Regions from separate parts of the Saccharopolyspora antibiotica genome, predicted to be linked through region 1. Evidence: riboswitches for the same ligand, from Rfam matches in the RefSeq annotation. Region 1 holds a riboswitch; each other region holds the start of a gene.
What was found. Region 1 has a riboswitch for cobalamin ahead of ACL03H_RS02850 (Rossmann-like domain-containing protein). Riboswitches for the same ligand answer to the same signal wherever they lie in the genome.
Positions count from the first base shown of each region.

Region 2: it holds a riboswitch for cobalamin, as region 1 does, so the genes downstream of both, ACL03H_RS04040 (ABC transporter substrate-binding protein) here and ACL03H_RS02850 (Rossmann-like domain-containing protein) in region 1, are expected to answer to the same signal.
Region 3: it holds a riboswitch for cobalamin, as region 1 does, so the genes downstream of both, cobN (cobaltochelatase subunit CobN) here and ACL03H_RS02850 (Rossmann-like domain-containing protein) in region 1, are expected to answer to the same signal.
Region 4: it holds a riboswitch for cobalamin, as region 1 does, so the genes downstream of both, metE (5-methyltetrahydropteroyltriglutamate--homocysteine S-methyltransferase) here and ACL03H_RS02850 (Rossmann-like domain-containing protein) in region 1, are expected to answer to the same signal.

Region 1 is NZ_JBJZOI010000003.1:145,489-149,767, forward strand. Features, by position in the region: gene ACL03H_RS02845 (class I SAM-dependent methyltransferase) at 1-1,275, shown strand, start outside; cobalamin riboswitch at 1,507-1,672, shown strand; gene ACL03H_RS02850 (Rossmann-like domain-containing protein) at 1,885-2,688, shown strand; gene ACL03H_RS02855 (PLP-dependent cysteine synthase family protein) at 2,685-3,782, shown strand; gene ACL03H_RS02860 (MFS transporter) at 3,779-4,279, shown strand, end outside.
Region 2 is NZ_JBJZOI010000004.1:166,249-170,527, forward strand. Features, by position in the region: gene ACL03H_RS04035 (cytochrome P450) at 99-1,310, shown strand; cobalamin riboswitch at 1,459-1,591, shown strand; gene ACL03H_RS04040 (ABC transporter substrate-binding protein) at 1,674-2,675, shown strand; gene ACL03H_RS04045 (FecCD family ABC transporter permease) at 2,672-3,706, shown strand; gene ACL03H_RS04050 (ABC transporter ATP-binding protein) at 3,703-4,279, shown strand, end outside.
Region 3 is NZ_JBJZOI010000018.1:18,172-22,450, reverse strand. Features, by position in the region: gene ACL03H_RS16120 (precorrin-8X methylmutase) at 1-377, opposite strand, end outside; gene cobG (precorrin-3B synthase) at 374-1,579, opposite strand; cobalamin riboswitch at 1,833-1,961, shown strand; gene cobN (cobaltochelatase subunit CobN) at 2,084-4,279, shown strand, end outside.
Region 4 is NZ_JBJZOI010000014.1:86,700-90,978, reverse strand. Features, by position in the region: gene metE (5-methyltetrahydropteroyltriglutamate--homocysteine S-methyltransferase) at 80-2,368, opposite strand; cobalamin riboswitch at 2,498-2,735, opposite strand; gene ACL03H_RS13660 (FG-GAP repeat domain-containing protein) at 2,912-3,562, shown strand; tRNA gene ACL03H_RS13655 (tRNA-Arg) at 3,740-3,816, shown strand.

The sequences.
Region 1 (4,279 bases):
GACGCCGCGTTCACCCGGCTCGCCGGCCAGCTGATCGACCCGGTCGCGGCCGGGCCCGCCGACCTCGTCGGTCCGCTGGAGGTGCTCACGGGGCCGCCGCACCCGAACCGGCCGCGGATCGCGCTGCTGCTCGGCGTGCTCGTGGGAGAGGACGCGACCCGTTCCTACCTGCCCGGTCAGGTCCGGGACGTGCTGGTGGCGCGGCTCGACGAGCTGCTGGCGCTGCTGGAGCGCGCCGACGCCGAGCGCTGCCTGCGCACCGCCGTGCTGCTCCTGCTGGCGCACCTGCCCGGTGAGCGGGACCGGATCCTGCCGGTCGTCGCGCGGACGACCGAGGAGGAGGAGTTCGCCCGGATCCGCCGCTGCCTGACCGAGCCCGACCTCGCCGATCCCGGTTGCACGGCGGGGATCGGCCGCGCCTGGCCGTCGCCGGCGCGCTGGGCGCAACCGGAGTCGATCGCGGGCCCGGTCCGCACCGGTGCGGAGCTCGCCGGGCTCTGGGACGCCGAGACGGCCGCGCTGCGCGCCTACCAAGGTGCCCGCGCGGAGCACCAGATCCATCAGCAGATCGGCTGGCCGGACCTACCCGAACCGCCCGAACCCGCGGTACCGGCCCCCTCCGGCGGCTACCGCAGGCTGTTGGAGGCCGAAGTGGCGGGCGTCCGCGCCGAGGAACTGCGCCGCGAGGCGGCCGTCGTCCCGGGCGGCAACTGGGACGGCGCGGTCACCACCTGGGACGAGGACGGGCACCTGCGCCGCGGGCTGCGACCGGCCCCCGGCCCGGTGCTGGACGTGGCCTGCGGGGCCGGGCGCTGGACCCGGGTGCTGGCCGAGCAGGTCGGACCGGACCGGGTGCTGGGCCTCGACGCGGCCGCGCCGCTGCTGGAGCTGGCACGGGAGGCGGTGCCCGGGGTGCTGTTCACCGAGGGCGACGCCAGGGCGCTGCCGTTCCCGGACGGCTTCCTGGGCGCGGTCAACTGCTCCGACGCCCTGCACGTGCTGCCCGATCCGCACCGGGTGATCGCCGAGGTGGCGCGGTGCCTGCACCCGGCGGGGACGTTCACCCTGAGCACCTACCGGCAGGGCACCCGGGCGTTCCAGCGCCACTTCCAGCGCTGCCACGAGCGCGTCTTCGGGCAGCGCTCGTTCGCTCCGGAGGAGCTCGGCGAGCTGCTCGGCTCGGCCGGCCTGGACGTGGTCGACACCGGAGGTCCGGGAACCTTCCTGTTCATCACCGCCCGCCGCCGCGGAGCCGAAGCGGTCCAGCCCGGCTGACCGAAACTTCCCGGAATCACCGGGAACTCCGCGCGGGCCGCGTCCGACGCTCCCGTCGGCCTCCCGCGTCGTCACGCGGGAACTCCGGCGGGAGCCGGGGGTTCGCGGATCCGCTCCCATCGCGTCCGCTCGCTCGTTCCCACCTGCGCGGACCCCGATTCCGGCGCTCGCGGCCGGCCCCGCGGGGTGCCCGTGATCACTTGACATCCGCGGCCGGGGCTGCGAACTTCTCATCCGTTCAAGCGACGGTGTGCAGGAAGCCGGTGTGAATCCGGCGCGGTCCCGCCACTGTGAGCGGGGAGCCTGCCTCCTCCCGTGCCACTGCCCCCGAGGCGGGAAGGCCGGAGGCCGGTGTCGATCCACGAGCCAGGAGACTGGCACCGTCGTGCCGATTCGCACGGGGTCGCGGAGCCCCGGAGGAGGTACGTGGTGCCGCGCAACGCCGCATCGCGCCGTTCCGGCGCGCCATCCCCACCGGACCCGACCGCCCACCGCAGGGCGTGATCCCGCTCGCGTTCGTTTCGCCATCGCTCCGGTTCGGGGAGACACGTGCGTCCTAGTCCTGCCCAGGCGGCACAACACGCCGCAGCAGAGTCCACTTCAGACAGATTGATCGCCGCCGCGCTGTCCGGCGAGCTCACCGGGGAGGATCCGGCGCTCCGGTCGGTGGCGGTCGCCTTCCTCACCGTGCAGGCCGCCCGGCATCCCGGGCGGGGGACCGGTTACACCAACGCGGTGCTGAGCGTCCGGGTCGGCGCCGCGGTCGGATCCTGCGCGGTCGAGCCGGGCGCGGTCGACGAGGAGACCGCGCGCGACTGCGCGGGCCGCCGCGTCGCGGAGCTGTTGCGGCATCCGCTGCCGCCGGTCCGGGTGGCCGCGCTGGACGCCTTCCTCGCGGCCGCCCGCCCGCACGCGGAGCACCCGCTCGCGCGGCGGGTCGTGGTCCCGGCGGGGGATTCGCTGGTGAAGTCGATGGCGCGGGCGCGCGCCGTCGCCGCGATCACCCGGGTTCCGGAAGGCGGTCGGGTCGCGGTGATCGGCGTGGTCAACTCGTTGCTCGCGGCGTTGCGCGAGCGCGGCCTGGACTACCTGCCCTGCGACCTCAAGGGCGGCCGCACCGAGTGGGGCGAGCCGGTGCTCACCGAGCACGCGGAGGCGATCGCGGGAGCGGACGCGGTGTTGGCTTCCGGCATGGTGCTGGGCAACGGCACCTTCGACGAGATCGCGGCGACCTGCGCGCGGCGCGGCCTGCCGCTGACCATGTTCGCCCAGACCGGTCCGGCGGTGCTGCGCGAGCTGCTGGGCGGCCCGGTGCAGGCGCTCTCGGCGGAGCCGTACCCGTTCTTCTGGCTCTCCGGGGAGCCGACCCCGATCCACACCTACGAGGCCGCCCGCCCCGAGGTCACGTCGTGACGGGCCGGGCACCCGACCGGTGCGGTTCGGTCCTGGACCTGATCGGCGGCACCCCGATGGTCCGCATCGGCGTGCCGATGTCCGGGCCCCACCCGGGCTTCTGGGCGAAGCTGGAGGGCGTCGCTCCCGGCGGGATGAAGGCGCGGGCGGCGCGGGCGATGCTCGCGGGGGCCCGCGCGCGGGGTGAGCTGCGCCCCGGAGGGACGGTGATCGAGTCCACCAGCGGCACCCTCGGGCTCGGTCTCGCCTTCGTCGGGGCGGCCTGGGGGCATCCGGTGGTGGTGGTCGCCGACGCGGAGCTCGACGAGCTGACCCGCGCCCTGCTCGCCGCGCACGGGGTGCGGGTCGAGCTGGTGCGCGAGCCGCACCCGGTGGGCGGCTGGCAGCGGGCCCGGCTGGAGCGGGTGCGGGAGCTGATGGCCGAGCTGCCCGGGGCGTACTGGCCGGATCAGTACGGCAACCCGGACAACGTCGTGGGTTACCGCGAGCTCGGGCACGAGCTGCTCGACCAGCTGCCGGACGTCGAGGTGGTGGTGTGCGGCGTCGGCACCGGCGGGCACAGCGCGGGCATCGCGCAGGTGCTGCGGCGCCGCCGCCCCCGGGTCCGGCTGGTCGGGGTGGACGCGGCCGGCTCGGCGGTGTTCGGGGATCCGGCGGTGCCGCGCCTGATGCGCGGCCTCGGCAGCAGCATCCACCCGGGCAACGTGGACTACGACGCGTTCGACGAGGTGCACTGGCTCGGCGCCGCCGAATCCGCCGCGGCCTGCCTGCGGCTGGCCTCCGGCGCGTTCGTCACCGGGGGGTGGAGCACCGGCGCGGTGGCGCTGGTCGCCTCCTGGTGCGCGCGCGAGCTGGGCTCGGACCGGGTGGCGGCGGTGTTCCCGGACGGCCCGCACCGCTACTGGCGGACGATCTACGACGCGGAGTTCCGCGCGGGGTTGCCGGATCCGGTCTCCGAACCCTCCGAAGTGGACGGTGTGCCGGACGAGGTCGACAGCGCGACGAGCTGGCGGAGGTCGCGCAAGGTGGTCGATCCCTGCGCCCACCGCGCCGCCGGTTCCGCGGGTTGCCCGGTCTGCGAGGTGCGGCCGTGAACCGCGCCGCCTTCGCCGGGCTGTCCCCGGCGGCCAAGCTGCTGGTGATCAACCAGTTCGGCATCAACGTGGGCTTCTACATGCTGATGCCGTTCCTGGCCGCGTACCTGAGCGGGAACCTGGGTTACGGCGCCGCCGTGGTCGGGTTGGTGCTCGGGGTCCGGAACCTGAGCCAGCAGGGCATGTTCCTCCTGGGCGGCACCGCCGCGGACCGGCTCGGCTGCCGCCCGATGATCATCGTGGGCTGCGCGCTGCGGGTCGTCTCCTTCGGCCTGTTCGCCGCGTTCACCTCGCTGCCCGGCGTGTTCGCCGCCGCGATCCTCACCGGGCTGGCGGGCGCGCTGTTCAACCCGGCGGTGCGCACCTACCTGATGCACGAGGCGGGGGAGCGGCGCGCGGAGGTCTTCGCCGTGTTCAACGTCTTCCAGCACGCGGGCACCCTGGTGGGGCCCCTGCTGGGGGCGGTGCTGCTGGCGGTGGACTTCCGGCTGATCGCG
Region 2 (4,279 bases), on a different contig from region 1:
CCCCAGGACCGGTCCCGGCGTCCGGTGTGGACGGACGGGACCTCCGCACCCCGGCCCACCCGGCGCCGCGGCGCCCCGCACCGAAGGACCGATCTCCCGTGCCCGATCTGGCCGAGGACGACACCGCACTGGCCTTCCCCCCACCCCGCACCTGCCCGTTCCGGCTGCCGGAGGAGTACCCCGAGCTGCGCGAGAGCACCCCGGTGCGCCGGGTGCTGCTGCCCACCGGCAGGCACGCCTGGATCGTCACCCGCTACGAGGACGTCCGCCGAGCCCTCGTCGATCCCCGGCTGAGCTCCGACCGGGGTGATCCGAACTTCCCGCACGTGGTGGAGCTGGCCAAGAGCGACAACGATTCCACGCTCTCGCTGGCGGGAATGGACCCGCCGGTGCACACCCGGGCCCGCCGCGCCGTCGTCGGCGAGTTCACGCTGCGCAAGACCGAGGCGATGCGTCCCCGGGTGCAGCAGGTCGTGGACGAGGCGGTGGACGCGATGCTGGCCGGACCGCGTCCGGCCGACCTGGTGCGCGCGCTGTCGTTCCCGGTTCCGTCGCTGGTGATCTGCGAACTGCTCGGCGTCTCCTACGGCGACCACGAGTTCTTCGAGGACCGCACGTCCACGATGCTCAACACGACCGAGCCCCCGCTGGCCCGGCAGCGGGCCTTCTTCGACCTGCAGTCCTACCTCGACGACTTGGTCACCCGGAAGGAGGCGGATCCCGGCGACGACCTGCTCAGCCGCCAGGCCGCCAAGACGCCCGAGGACCGCTCCTACGACCACGCCGAGCTCGTGGACCTGGCCTTCCTGCTGCTGACCGCCGGGCACGACACCACCGGGAACATGATCTCGCTGGGTTCGCTGGCGCTGATGCGCGCCCCCGAGCTGCGCGAGCGCGTCACCGGAGCGGCCGAGGGAGCGCTGGAGGTCGTGGACGAGCTGCTGCGCTACTTCAGCATCACCGATCTGATCACGGTGCGGATCGCCAAGGACGACCTGGAGATCGGCGGACAGCCGATCAAGGCGGGGGAGGGCGTGTTCGCGCTGGGCGGCGCCGCGAACCGCGATCCGGCGGCCTTCGCGCGGCCCGAGGAGATCGACGTGGACCGCGGCGCCCGGCAGCACGTCGCCTTCGGCTACGGCCCGCACCAGTGCCTCGGGCAGAACCTGGCCCGGATGGAGCTGGAGATCGTCTACCGCACGCTGTTCCGGAAGATCCCCGAGCTGCGGCCCGCGTGCGACCCCGGTGAGCTGCCGCTGAAGAACGACGCCGCGATCTTCGGCCTGCACGCGCTGCCCGTCACCTGGTGACGCGGCGGCGCGGTCCCGGCGGGGTGATCGCCACCCCGCCGGAGCGCGCCGGGGGCCACCACCACCGTGCGGCGAGGAACATCACCTTGATGCGGCAGCGGTGCGCCCGGTTAGGGTGCCCGGGAGCCAGTCGTGCCCGGAATGGGCGGGGAATCCGGTCGGAAGCCGGAGCTGACGCGCAGCGGTAGGGGCGATGGGCGAGGACCGCCCGCGCGGGCGGACACCACTCGATCACGCGATCGGGGAAGGGACCTCGCCCGCTGAACCCGAGCCCGAAGACCAGGCCGGCTCCCCGGGCCGCAGGCGGTGCCGGGTCGCTGCTGCCGGACCCCGCGCCTGGGTCCGGGGTGAGGAACTCGTGACATGCCGTTACCGCGCGCCCGCACCGGGTGGGTGGCGCTGGTCGCCGCCCTGCTGGCCTCCTGCTCCGCGCCCGCCGAGGACACCGCCGCGTCCGGGACGACGCTGCGCAACTGCGACACCGACGTCACCGTGACCAGCCCGCCGCGACGGGCGGTGTCGCTGAACCAGTCGACCACCGAGATCATGCTCTCGCTGGGGCTCGCCGACCGGATCGTCGGCACCGCGACCTGGACCGAGCCGGTCGATCCCGCGCTGGCGGCGGCCAACGCCCACGTCCCGCGCCTCAGCGACGAGACCCCGTCGTTCGAGGCGGTGCTCGGCACCGAACCGGACATCGTGCTGGGCGCCTACCGGGCGATGTTCACCGACGAGCGGGTCGCCGATCGCGAGCGGTTTGCCGAGCTCGGGGTGCCGACCTACCTGTCCCCGAGCAACTGCCTGCCGGAGGAGGCGCCGCTGGCCGAGCCGGTCGAGCTGGCCGACATCTACCAGGAGGTGCGGGAGATCGCCGGTCTGTTCGGCGTCCCCGAGCGCGGCCACGAGCTCGTCGCCCAGCTGACGAGCAGGGTCGAGGCGGCCCGGGCCCGGGTCGCGAACCTGGAGTCCCCGCCGGACACCTCGGTGCTGTTCTGGTTCGCCCGCACCGAATCCCCGTACGTGGCCGGGTCCACCGGTTCCCCGGCGATCATGGCCAGGGAGCTGGGCGTGCGCAACGCCTACGGGGACCAGGCCTCGATGTGGCCGCAGGTCTCGTGGGAGGACGTCCTCGCCCGCGACCCGGACCTGCTGGTGCTCGGCGACCTCACCCGCGACGGGGAGGGCGACGGACTGGCGGCGAAGACGCGGTTCCTGCGCGAGGACCCGGCGGTGTCCCGGCTCGGAGCCGTGCGCGCGGGCCGGCTCATGCCCATGACCGGCACCGAGCTCAACATCAGCCTGCGCACGGTCACGGGCATCGAACGGCTGGCCGACCGGCTCGTCGAGCTGGACCGGAAGCGGTGACCGCGGCGCTGCCCGCCGGGCGGCTGCCGGGTACCGCGATCGTGCTGGCCGGGATCCCGGCACTGCTGCTGTCGATCGGGGTCGCGGTCACCCTCGGGCCCGCCGATCTCAGCCTCGCCGACGTCGGCAGCGTGGTCGCCGACCGGCTCGGGCTGCTGGAGACCGGCGTGTCCCGCATCGGCCAGGGCATCGTGTGGCAGCTGCGGCTGCCGCGGGCGCTGCTGGCCGCGGTGTGCGGGTCCGGGCTCGGGGTGTGCGGGGCGGTGTTGCAGTCGGTGCTGCGCAACCCGCTGGCCGACCCCTTCCTGCTCGGCGTGTCGGCGGGAGCCTCGACCGGGGCGGTGTCGATCGTGGTGCTCGGGCTCGGCGGCGGGGTCGTCGGCCTCACCGCCGGGGCTTTCGCCGGGGCACTGGTGGCGTTCGCACTGGTGATGCTGCTGGCCGCGCTCGCGGGCGGCGCCACCGGGCACACCGTGCTGGCCGGGGTCGCGGGGACCCAGCTGTTCTCCGCGCTCACCTCCTACATCGTGATCACCTCGGCGGACGCGGAGCAGACCCGCGGCGTGCTGTTCTGGCTGCTGGGCTCGCTGTCGGGGGCGCGGTGGAACGACGTGGCGCTGGCCGGGGCCGTGTGCGCGGGCTGCTTGGTGCTGTGCCAGTCCCGGGCCGCCGCGCTGGACGCCTTCGCCTTCGGCCAGGACGCCGCCGCCTCGCTCGGAGTGCGCGTGGCCCGGCTGCGGCTGGTGCTGCTGGTGGCCACGGCGCTGCTGGCCGCGACGCTGGTGGCCGCCGCCGGGGCGATCGGCTTCGTCGGGCTCGTGCTGCCGCAGGCCGCGCGGCTGCTGGTCGGGCCCCGGCACCGGGTGCTGCTGCCGGTGACCGCCGTGCTCGGCGCGGTGCTGCTGGTGTGGGTGGACGTGCTGGCCACGACGATCGCGGCCCCGCAGGAGGTCCCGGTCGGCGTGGTCACCGCGCTCGTCGGCGTGCCCGCCTTCGCGGTGCTGCTGGTCCGGCGGGGGAGGATGTCGTGAGCGTCACCGCGCACGAGGTGTCCTGGTCGGCAGGCGGCGCCCTCGTCCTCGACGGGGTGCGGCTGACGGTGGGCGAGGGCCGCACCGCGGGGCTGCTCGGACCGAACGGGTCCGGGAAGTCCTCGCTGCTGCGGCTGCTCGCGGGCCTGCGCAGGCCCGCCAGCGGTGCCGTCACCCTCGGCGGCAGGGAGACCGCCGGGTGGCCCCGACGCGAGCTCGCCCGGCGGGTGGCGGTCGTGGAGCAGCAGGTCGGCACCGAGGTGGACCTGACGGTGGCCGAGGTCGTCGCGCTCGGCCGCATCCCGCACCGCAGCGGCTGGGGCGGTCCGCACCCGGCCGACGCGGAGGTCGTCGACCGGGCGCTGGCGCAGACCGGGCTGACCGGTTTCGCGCACCGGCGCTGGCACGGCCTCTCCGGCGGGGAGCGGCAGCGGGCCCAGATCGCCCGCGCCCTGGCGCAGGAACCGAGCGAGCTGCTGCTCGACGAACCGACCAACCACCTCGACATCGCGCACCAGCTGGAGCTGCTCGCGCTCGTGCGGCGGCTGCCGGTGACCGCCGTGCTCGCGCTGC
Region 3 (4,279 bases), on a different contig from region 1:
AGCTCCATCGCCGCCGCGCTGCGGGTGGTGCCCAGCCGCTCGGCCAGCTCCGGAACCCCGGGGTCGCCGAGGGTGCAGACGATCTCGTTGTCCGCGGGCAGCCTGCGCCGGGTGATCCCGGCGGCGACCATCGCGGCATCGCAGAGCACCGGCGCCCCGGAGCGCAGCGCGGCGCGGGCGGCGGCGACCGCTCCCGTCGACCAGGCGAGGTCGCGCACCAGGTCCACCATCCCGCAGGCGTGGATCATGCGGACCGCCACTCCCGCCACGTCCGGCGGCACGCCGTCGAGCTCGGCCTCCGCGCGGATGGTGGCGAAGGAGCGGCGGTAGATCTCCGCCCCGTCCCGGACGTAGTCGTAGCCGTTCTCGGTGCTCACACTGCCCTCCGTGCCGCGTCCAGCGCGGCTGACACCTCGCCGGCGGGGGCTCCGCCGACCTCGTAACCGCTCCCGGTGGCCAGCACCAGGACCGCGTCTCCCGCCGGGCGCCCGCAGCGGCGCTCGCACCCGGCCCAGTGCACCGGCCGAGGTCCCGGGCGCGCGACGCGCGCGGCGTCGGCGCGCACGTCCGCGAGGGACTTCGCGCAACCCGGGCTGCCGGCGCAGGACGTCACCCCGGCGAGCGGATCCGCCGCGTCCACCAGGAATCCGGCTCCGTCCAATTCGGACAGCAGGCGCGGAGCGGCCGTCTCGGGGACGTCCGGCAGCAGCAGGGCGCGCCACGGGGTGAGCCGCAGCGGCCGGCCCAGCTCGGCCAGCACCCGCACCTGCGCGGCGCCGCACCGCCCCAGCGGTGCGCCCAGCGCGAGGCAGACCAGCCCGTCGCGGCGGTGCCGGGCGCCCAGCCCGGCGTGCGTCGGCATCGGCTCGACGGCGGACACCGGCGCGGTGCTCCCCAGCGCGGCGGAGCCGAGCGCGGCGCGCAGGCGCCCGGCGACCCGGCCGGTGCCCTCGGAGAGCTCGGCGAGCCGCCAGCTCGCCGCGCCCTGCCGCGCCCGCTCCACGAGGAACTCCCCGGCGGCCAGCACGGCGGCCCGCGCCGCGTCGGCGGCCGCGACCCGGATCCCCTCGTCCGCCCCGGACAGCAGCACGGCCACCGCGCCCCCCGCCGGGACCAGCCCGACGTCGGCGCCCAGCCCGGCGACATCGCCCCGCCCGTCGTCGACGGTGAACAGGAAGCGCCCCGGCAGTTCCGCCAGCGCGGGTTCGGCGCACAACAGCTCGTCGAGCTCGACGGCCACCGCGCCCGCGTCCAGCGCCGCGAGCTCGTCGCAACCGGTGTGCGGGGAGGCGATCACGTTGCGGACCCGCTCGTGCGTCGGCGAGGGCAGCAGGCCCGACTCGGCGAGCCGGGCCGCGAACTCCGGCACCGCGCTCGCCGCCAAGCCCCGCACCTGGAGGTTCGCCCGCGAGGTGAGCTCCCAGCCGCCGTCGCCCAGCTCGGCGGCCGCGGCCACCGCCCGCACCTGGCGCGCGCTGAGCCTGCCGCCGGGCACGCGGACCCGGGCCAGGCCGCCGTCGGCGGCCTCGTGCACCCGCAGCGCCCCGGGGCACCGGTCGGGCTCGGCTCGTCGCGGCACGGCTCTCCCCGCTCTGGTCGTGGTCCGATCGGAACCGGAATCCGCAGCGCACGGCGCGATTCCGGGATGGCGCGCGGATCTCGCCGCGCACCGGCGGTCGTCGATACTACGGCCCGCCCGGGCCACGTCGGCACAACGCGACGCACCTCACCGCCCCGCGATCGGCCAGTGCGCGATCTCTCCTGCCGCGGCGCACCAGCGCACTTGACGAACGATCGCGCCGTTGCGGAGAGTGGTCCGCGGCGACGAGTGGAGGAAGCCGGTGCGAGTCCGGCGCGGTCCCGCCACTGTCACCGGGGAGCGGACTCCGCACGAGGTCACTGCCCGCACGAGCTGCGGGTGGGAAGGCCGGGGCGAGCGACGATCCGGGAGCCAGGACACTCCGCGCCGCCACCGCCCGGTCGACACCGGGCAGCCGACGACTCCGGGGCGAGGACCCCGAGGAAGGTTGACCATGCGTCCTGCCCGCACGCCCGCGTCCCTGCCCAGCCGGGAGCGTGCCGCATGATCCTGCTGCTGTCCACATCGGACACCGATCTGCTCAGCGCACGCGCCAGCGGTGCGGACTTCCGGCTCGGCAACCCGGCGCGGCTCGGCGCGGACGACCTGCCGCCGCTGCTGGAGGACGCGGACCTCGTGGTGGTGCGGCTGCTCGGCGGCCGCCGCGCCTGGGAGGAGGGCCTGGACGCGCTGCTCGCGGGCCCGCGCCCGGTCGTGGTCCTCGGCGGCGAGCAGGCCCCGGACGCGGAACTCATGGAGTGCTCCACGGTCCCCGGCGGCGTGTGCGCGCAGGCCCACGCCTACCTGGCTCAGGGCGGGCCGGACAACCTCGCGCAGCTGTTCCACTTCCTCTCCGACACCGTGCTGCTCACCGGCCACGGCTTCGAGCCACCGGTGGAGACGCCGAAGTGGGGCCCGCTGGAGCGCACCCCGCGCCGCACCGAGGGCCCGAAGGTGGCGGTGCTCTACTACCGCGCGCACCACATGGCGGGCAACACCGCGTTCGCGCACGCGCTCTCGGAGGCGATCGAGGACGCCGGGGGCCAGGCCCTGCCGGTGTTCTGCGCGTCGCTGCGCGCCCCCGAGCCCGGCCTGCTGGAGACGCTGCGCGAGGCGGACGCGCTGATCGTGACGGTGCTGGCGGCGGGCGGCACGAAGCCCGCGACCGCCTCGGCCGGGGGTGACGACGAGGCGTGGGACGTGGGGGCGCTGGCTGCGCTGGACGTGCCGATCCTGCAGGGGCTCACGCTCACCTCCAGCCGCGCGGCCTGGGCGGACAACGACGAGGGCCTGTCCCCGCTGGACATGGCCACCCAGGTGGCGGTGCCGGAGTTCGACGGCAGGCTGATCACGGTGCCGTTCTCGTTCAAGGAGAACGACTCCGAGGGCCTCCCGGTGTACGTGGCCGATCCGGAGCGCACCGCGCGCGTCGCGGGCATCGCCGTGAAGCACGCGCGGCTGCGGCACGTCCCGGCCGCCGACAAGCGGCTGGTGCTGATGCTCTCGGCCTACCCGACGAAGCACTCCCGCATCGGCAACGCGGTCGGGCTCGACACCCCGGCCAGCGCGGTGGGCCTGCTCCAGCGCCTCCGCGAAGCCGGGTACGACATCGGCCCCGAGGACGGCCCGGACGCGCTGCCCGGCGTCGCCGCGCAGGACGGCGACGCGCTGGTGCACGCGCTGATCGCCGCCGGGGGCCAGGACCCGGACTGGCTGACCGAGGAGCAGCTGTCCGGCAACCCGGTGCGCATCCCAGCGAAGCGCTACGCCGACTGGTTCGCCACCCTGCCGCAGGACCTGCGGGACAGCGTCGAGCGGCACTGGGGGCCGCCGCCGGGCGAGCAGTTCGTGGACCGCTCGCACGACCCGGACGGCGAGATCGTGCTCGCGGCGCTGCGCGCGGGCAACGTGGTGGTCGTGGTGCAGCCGCCGCGCGGCTTCGGCGAGAACCCGATCGCGATCTACCACGACCCGGACCTGCCGCCGAGCCACCACTACCTCGCGGCCTACCGCTGGATGACCGACGAGTTCGGCGCGCACGCGATGGTGCACCTGGGCAAGCACGGCAACCTGGAGTGGCTGCCCGGCAAGACCGCGGGCCTGTCGGCCTCCTGCGCGCCGGACGCGGCGCTGGCCGACCTGCCGCTGGTGTACCCGTTCCTGGTCAACGACCCCGGTGAGGGCACCCAGGCGAAGCGCCGGGTGCACGCCACGCTCGTGGACCACCTGGTGCCGCCGATGGCGCGGGCGGAGAGCTACGGCGACATCGCGCGGCTGGAGCAGCTGCTCGACGAGCACGCGCAGATCTCCGCGATGGACCCGGCGAAGCTGCCCGCGATCCGCAGCCAGATCTGGACGCTGATGCAGGCCGCGAAGCTGGACCACGACCTCGGGCTGGACGAGCGCCCGCACGAGGCCGAGTTCGACGACATGCTGCTGCACGTCGACGGCTGGCTCTGCGAGATCAAGGACGCGCAGATCCGCGACGGGCTGCACGTGCTCGGCGACGCCCCGGCCGGTGAGGCGCGGGTGAACCTGGTGCTGGCCATGCTGCGCGCCCGGCAGGTCTGGGGCGGGCGCAGCGGCGCCCTGCCCGGGCTGCGGGAGGCGCTGGGCATGGCCGAGGACGGCAGCACCGCCCGCGGCGCCGTGGACGACGTGGAGCGGACCGCGCACGACCTCGTCGCCGGGATGGAGGAG
Region 4 (4,279 bases), on a different contig from region 1:
CTCGGCGCGGGGCGTGCCGAGCCGGGGGTGCCGGGGGCGGTGAGCGGTGGGAAGAGCGGCACCGCCCCCGGCTTCGGGATCAGCCGACAGCCGGGCGCACGGCTGCCGCAGCGCTGATCACGTTCTTGAGCGCGGCCTCGACCTCGGCGTAGCCGCGGGTCTTGAGACCGCAGTCGGGGTTGACCCACAGCCGCTCCGCCGGCACCGCGGCCAGCGCCGCCCGGAGCAGGTCGGCGACCTCCCCGGCCTCCGGAACCCGGGGCGAGTGGATGTCGTAGACGCCCGGCCCGACGCCGCGGGCGAACCCGACGGCGTTGAGGTCGTCGAGCACCTCCATCCGCGAGCGCGCCGCTTCGATGCTCGTGACGTCCGCGTCCAGCTCCACGATCGCGTTGATCACGTCCCCGAACTCCGAGTAGCACAGGTGCGTGTGGATCTGCGTCGAGTCCGCGACGCCGGAGGTGGCGAGCCGGAACGACTCCACCGCCCAGCTCAGGTAGTCCTGGTGCTGCGCGGCCCGCAGCGGCAGCAGTTCGCGCAGCGCGGGCTCGTCGACCTGGATCACCCTGATCCCGGCGTTCTCCAGGTCCTCGACCTCGTCCCGGATCGCCAGCGCGACCTGCCGCGCGGTGGTGCTCAGCGGCTGGTCGTCGCGCACGAAGGACCAGGCGAGGATGGTGACCGGGCCGGTCAGCATCCCCTTCACCGGCTTCTCGGTGCGCTGCTGGGCGTACGTCACCCATGCCGCGGTCATCGGCTCGGGCCGGGCCACGTCGCCGTACAGGATCGGCGGGCGCACGCACCGGGAGCCGTAGGACTGCACCCAGCCGTGCCGCGTGCTCGCGAAGCCCTCCAGGTGCTCGGCGAAGTACTGCACCATGTCGTTGCGCTCCGGCTCGCCGTGCACGAGCACGTCCAGGCCCAGGTCCTCCTGCAGCCGGATGACGCGATCGATCTCGTCGCGCATCCGCTGCTCGTAGGTCGCGCGGTCGATGCTGCCGGAGCGCACCGCGGCCCGAGCCTTGCGCACGTCGGTGGTCTGCGGGAAGGAGCCGATCGTCGTGGTCGGCAGCGGCGGCAGCCGCAACGACTTCCGCTGCGCGGCGAGACGGTCGGCGTAGTCCCCGCGCCGGGCGTGCTCGGGTTGGAGCGAGTCGAGCCGCGCCCGCACCCGGTCGTTGCGGGTCAGTTCCGCCCCGGCCCGGTCGGTGATGCGGCGACGCGCGTCGTCGAGCTGCTCGGTGACGGCGTCCCTCCCCCGGTGCAGGGCGCGGTCGAGGATCACGACCTCGTCCACCTTCTGCGCGGCGAACGCCAGCCAGGACCGCACCCTCGGGTCTAGGTCGGTCTCGGCGTCGACGTCGTAGGGCACGTGCAGCAGCGAGCAGGAGCTGCTCACCGCCACTTCACCGGCGAGGCCGAGCAGCGTCGCGCCGGTGGTGAGCGCTTCGTCCAGGTCGGTGCGCCAGATGTTGCGGCCGTCGACCAGGCCCGCGACCAGCGTCTTGCCCCGCAGCCCCGGCACCGCGGGCAACTGGTCCACGGTGCGTCGCCCGGCGACGAGGTCCACGCCCAGCGCCTCGATCGGCGCGGCGGCCAGCACGCCCAGCGCGTCGCCGAGCTCGCCGAAGTAGGAGGCGACGAGGATCTTCGGCCGCTCGTCGAGCTCACCGAGGCGCTGGTAGGCGGCGCGCAGCGCGTCGAGGTCGGCCTGCGAGCGGTCCGCGGTGAACGCGGGCTCGTCCAGCTGCACCCACTCCACCCCGGCCCGGTGCAGCTCCCCGAGCAGTTCGGCGTAGGCGTCGACGAGTTCGTCGACCTTGTCCAGCGGGCGGAACGATCCGGCCGCACCGCCCACCGGCTTGGACAGCAGCAGGAACGTCAGCGGTCCGACGAGGACCGGCCGGGTCGTGACGCCGAGCTCGGCGGCCTCGGCGCACTGGTCGACGGCGGTGCGGTCGGAGAGCCGGAACGTCGTGTCCGGCCCGATCTCCGGGACGATGTAGTGGTAGTTCGTGTCGAACCACTTCGTCATCTCCAGCGGTGGCGCGGATTCCACGCCGCGCGCCATCGCGAAGTAGGTGTCGAGCGGGTTCAGGCCCAGTTCCGCGAAGCGGTGCGGGACCGCGCCGAAGGTGACCGCCGTGTCGAGGACCTGGTCGTAGTAGGAAAAGGTGTTTCCCGGAACCGAGTCCAGCCCGGCGTCGCGCAGCGACCGCCACGTGTCGGCGCGCAGCGTGCGGGCGACTTCGCGCAGCTCCGCCTCGCCGATGCGGGACTGCCAGTAGCGCTCCAGTGCGCGCTTGAGCTCCCGGTTCGGTCCGATCCTGGGGAACCCGAGCACGGTGGATCCGATTGTGCTGGTCAACGCTCTCTCCTCGCGAGCTGGACGACAGATCTGCGAGGTCGAGCGGACGTGATCCGGGCGCACGTCGCCGCGCGGGTGGCGGCTCGTGGACCAGGTCTTCCCGCGAGACCTCGCACCAGCGCGCGTCCTCGGACGCGCGCACCGGTGGCAGGTCTTCGGACTCGCGGGCGCTTCCCGGTAGTACCGGGGTTCCTAGTGGCCGTCGCTTCCCGAGCGTGCGCTCAGTGCTGTGACCGGTCGTGGACCGGTGACGGCGGTCGTTCCCGCTCACCGCTGCGGGGCAGTCCCGGATTCGCACCGGGTTCCCTCTTGCCTCGCACCGACCCGCTTCCGCGGAGCCGTGCGAACCACCAGCACTGCGGAGGCTACTTGCTTCTGGCGGGAAGACAAGGGTTCGACGTTCAGCTCCCCGGTGCGCACCGGTCTCGTCCGGCGAAGTTGGCGGGCCCGGGCAACCCCGCTCGGGCTGAGGCGTCTTCCGGGCAGAAGAGGGGGAGCGGAGCGCTCACCCCGCCACCAGGCCGACTCGAGAGGACATCCACCGTGGGGAAGAACGGAATTCGCGCAGGTGTGGGCATCGGCGCGCTGGCCGCTGCCGCGATGGCCCTGGTCCCGGCGGGCGTCGCCGTCGCCGATTCGACCGAGACGGTCACCGCCGATCTGGACGGCAACGGCACCCCGGACACGGCGAAGCTGGCCGCGATCGGCGACGGCTCGCAGCAGCTGCTGAAGTTCACAGTGGACGGAAAGGTGACCGAGGCGACGCTGCCCGGCGACGCCTACGCGGGCACCCAGCCGATGCGGGTGCTCGACGTGAACCACGACGGCAGGCAGGAAGTGCTGGTGGCGGAGTCCATCGGCGCGAACACCGCGTGGTTCAGCGTCTGGGACCTCGGCGCCGATGGAGCACCGCGCGAGCTGACCACGCAGGACGGTCAGCCGCTGAAGATCAACGAAGGTGGTGGCGTGGCCGCCCGGCTCGGCTACGAGTGCGCACCGGCCGGATCGGACGGACGGGTGCTGATCACCCTCGCCGCGTCGAACGAGAGCCCCACCACCGAACCCGCCTACGACGGCGCGCGGATCGCGTTCGACGTGCGCGATGGCGTGGCCACCCCGGTCGACGAGTACTCGTTCACCGGGGTCGGGCAGGACGACCCGGTGCTGCGGGTCGTTCCCGAATCCTGTTCCTGACCGGGAGCGGCCGGGTCCGTCGCGTCGAGGGGGCGCGGCGGCCCCGGAGCCCGGCCGGCGCAGTTGTCGATCGGCTTGCCGTTCGATACCGGGTCTGCAACGCCGACCGCGCCGGTACCACTGTCGACGGAGCCGCCGGTTACCCTGCTTGCTGCAGCTCACGCGAGTGATGTGCGGGCCCTCGTAGCTCAGCTGGACAGAGCAAAGGACTTCTAATCCTTAGGTCGCAGGTTCGAGTCCTGCCGGGGGCGCCACCAGGGGAATGCGCGAGGATTCCGTCCCGTGCGGTGCGTTGCGAGCGAAGGATTCCGGGCGCCGTCCCGGCGTCTTGCCGGGCCGTGCGGCGAGGCGCTCTCGTGGGCCGCTGGTCTCGACGGGCTCGGTGCGCTGCTGTCCGGGGCTGGCGTCCCCGCCTTCCGCGTCACCAGCGCCGCGCCGCGGATGGTCACGTCGTGCCGCGGGGCGAGCCGGCTCGACGCCCGAGGCCGCTTCCCCGTCCGTCACCTGCGGACGTGGCGGTGGTCGTCGTCGGCGGGGCTCGTCATCGGTCGCGGTCCCCGTGCTGTCGGTGAGTCGGCTGATGGCAGCGAGCGCCCGTGGCGTGTAGGGTTCGTGGTGGTCGTTGTTTCTGGGTTCGTGTTCGCGCATGCTCGCAGGATGTTGATGCGGGCGAGCTGCTGTCTTTGGTGTAGCTGGAGTTAAGCCGCCGTCTAAAGA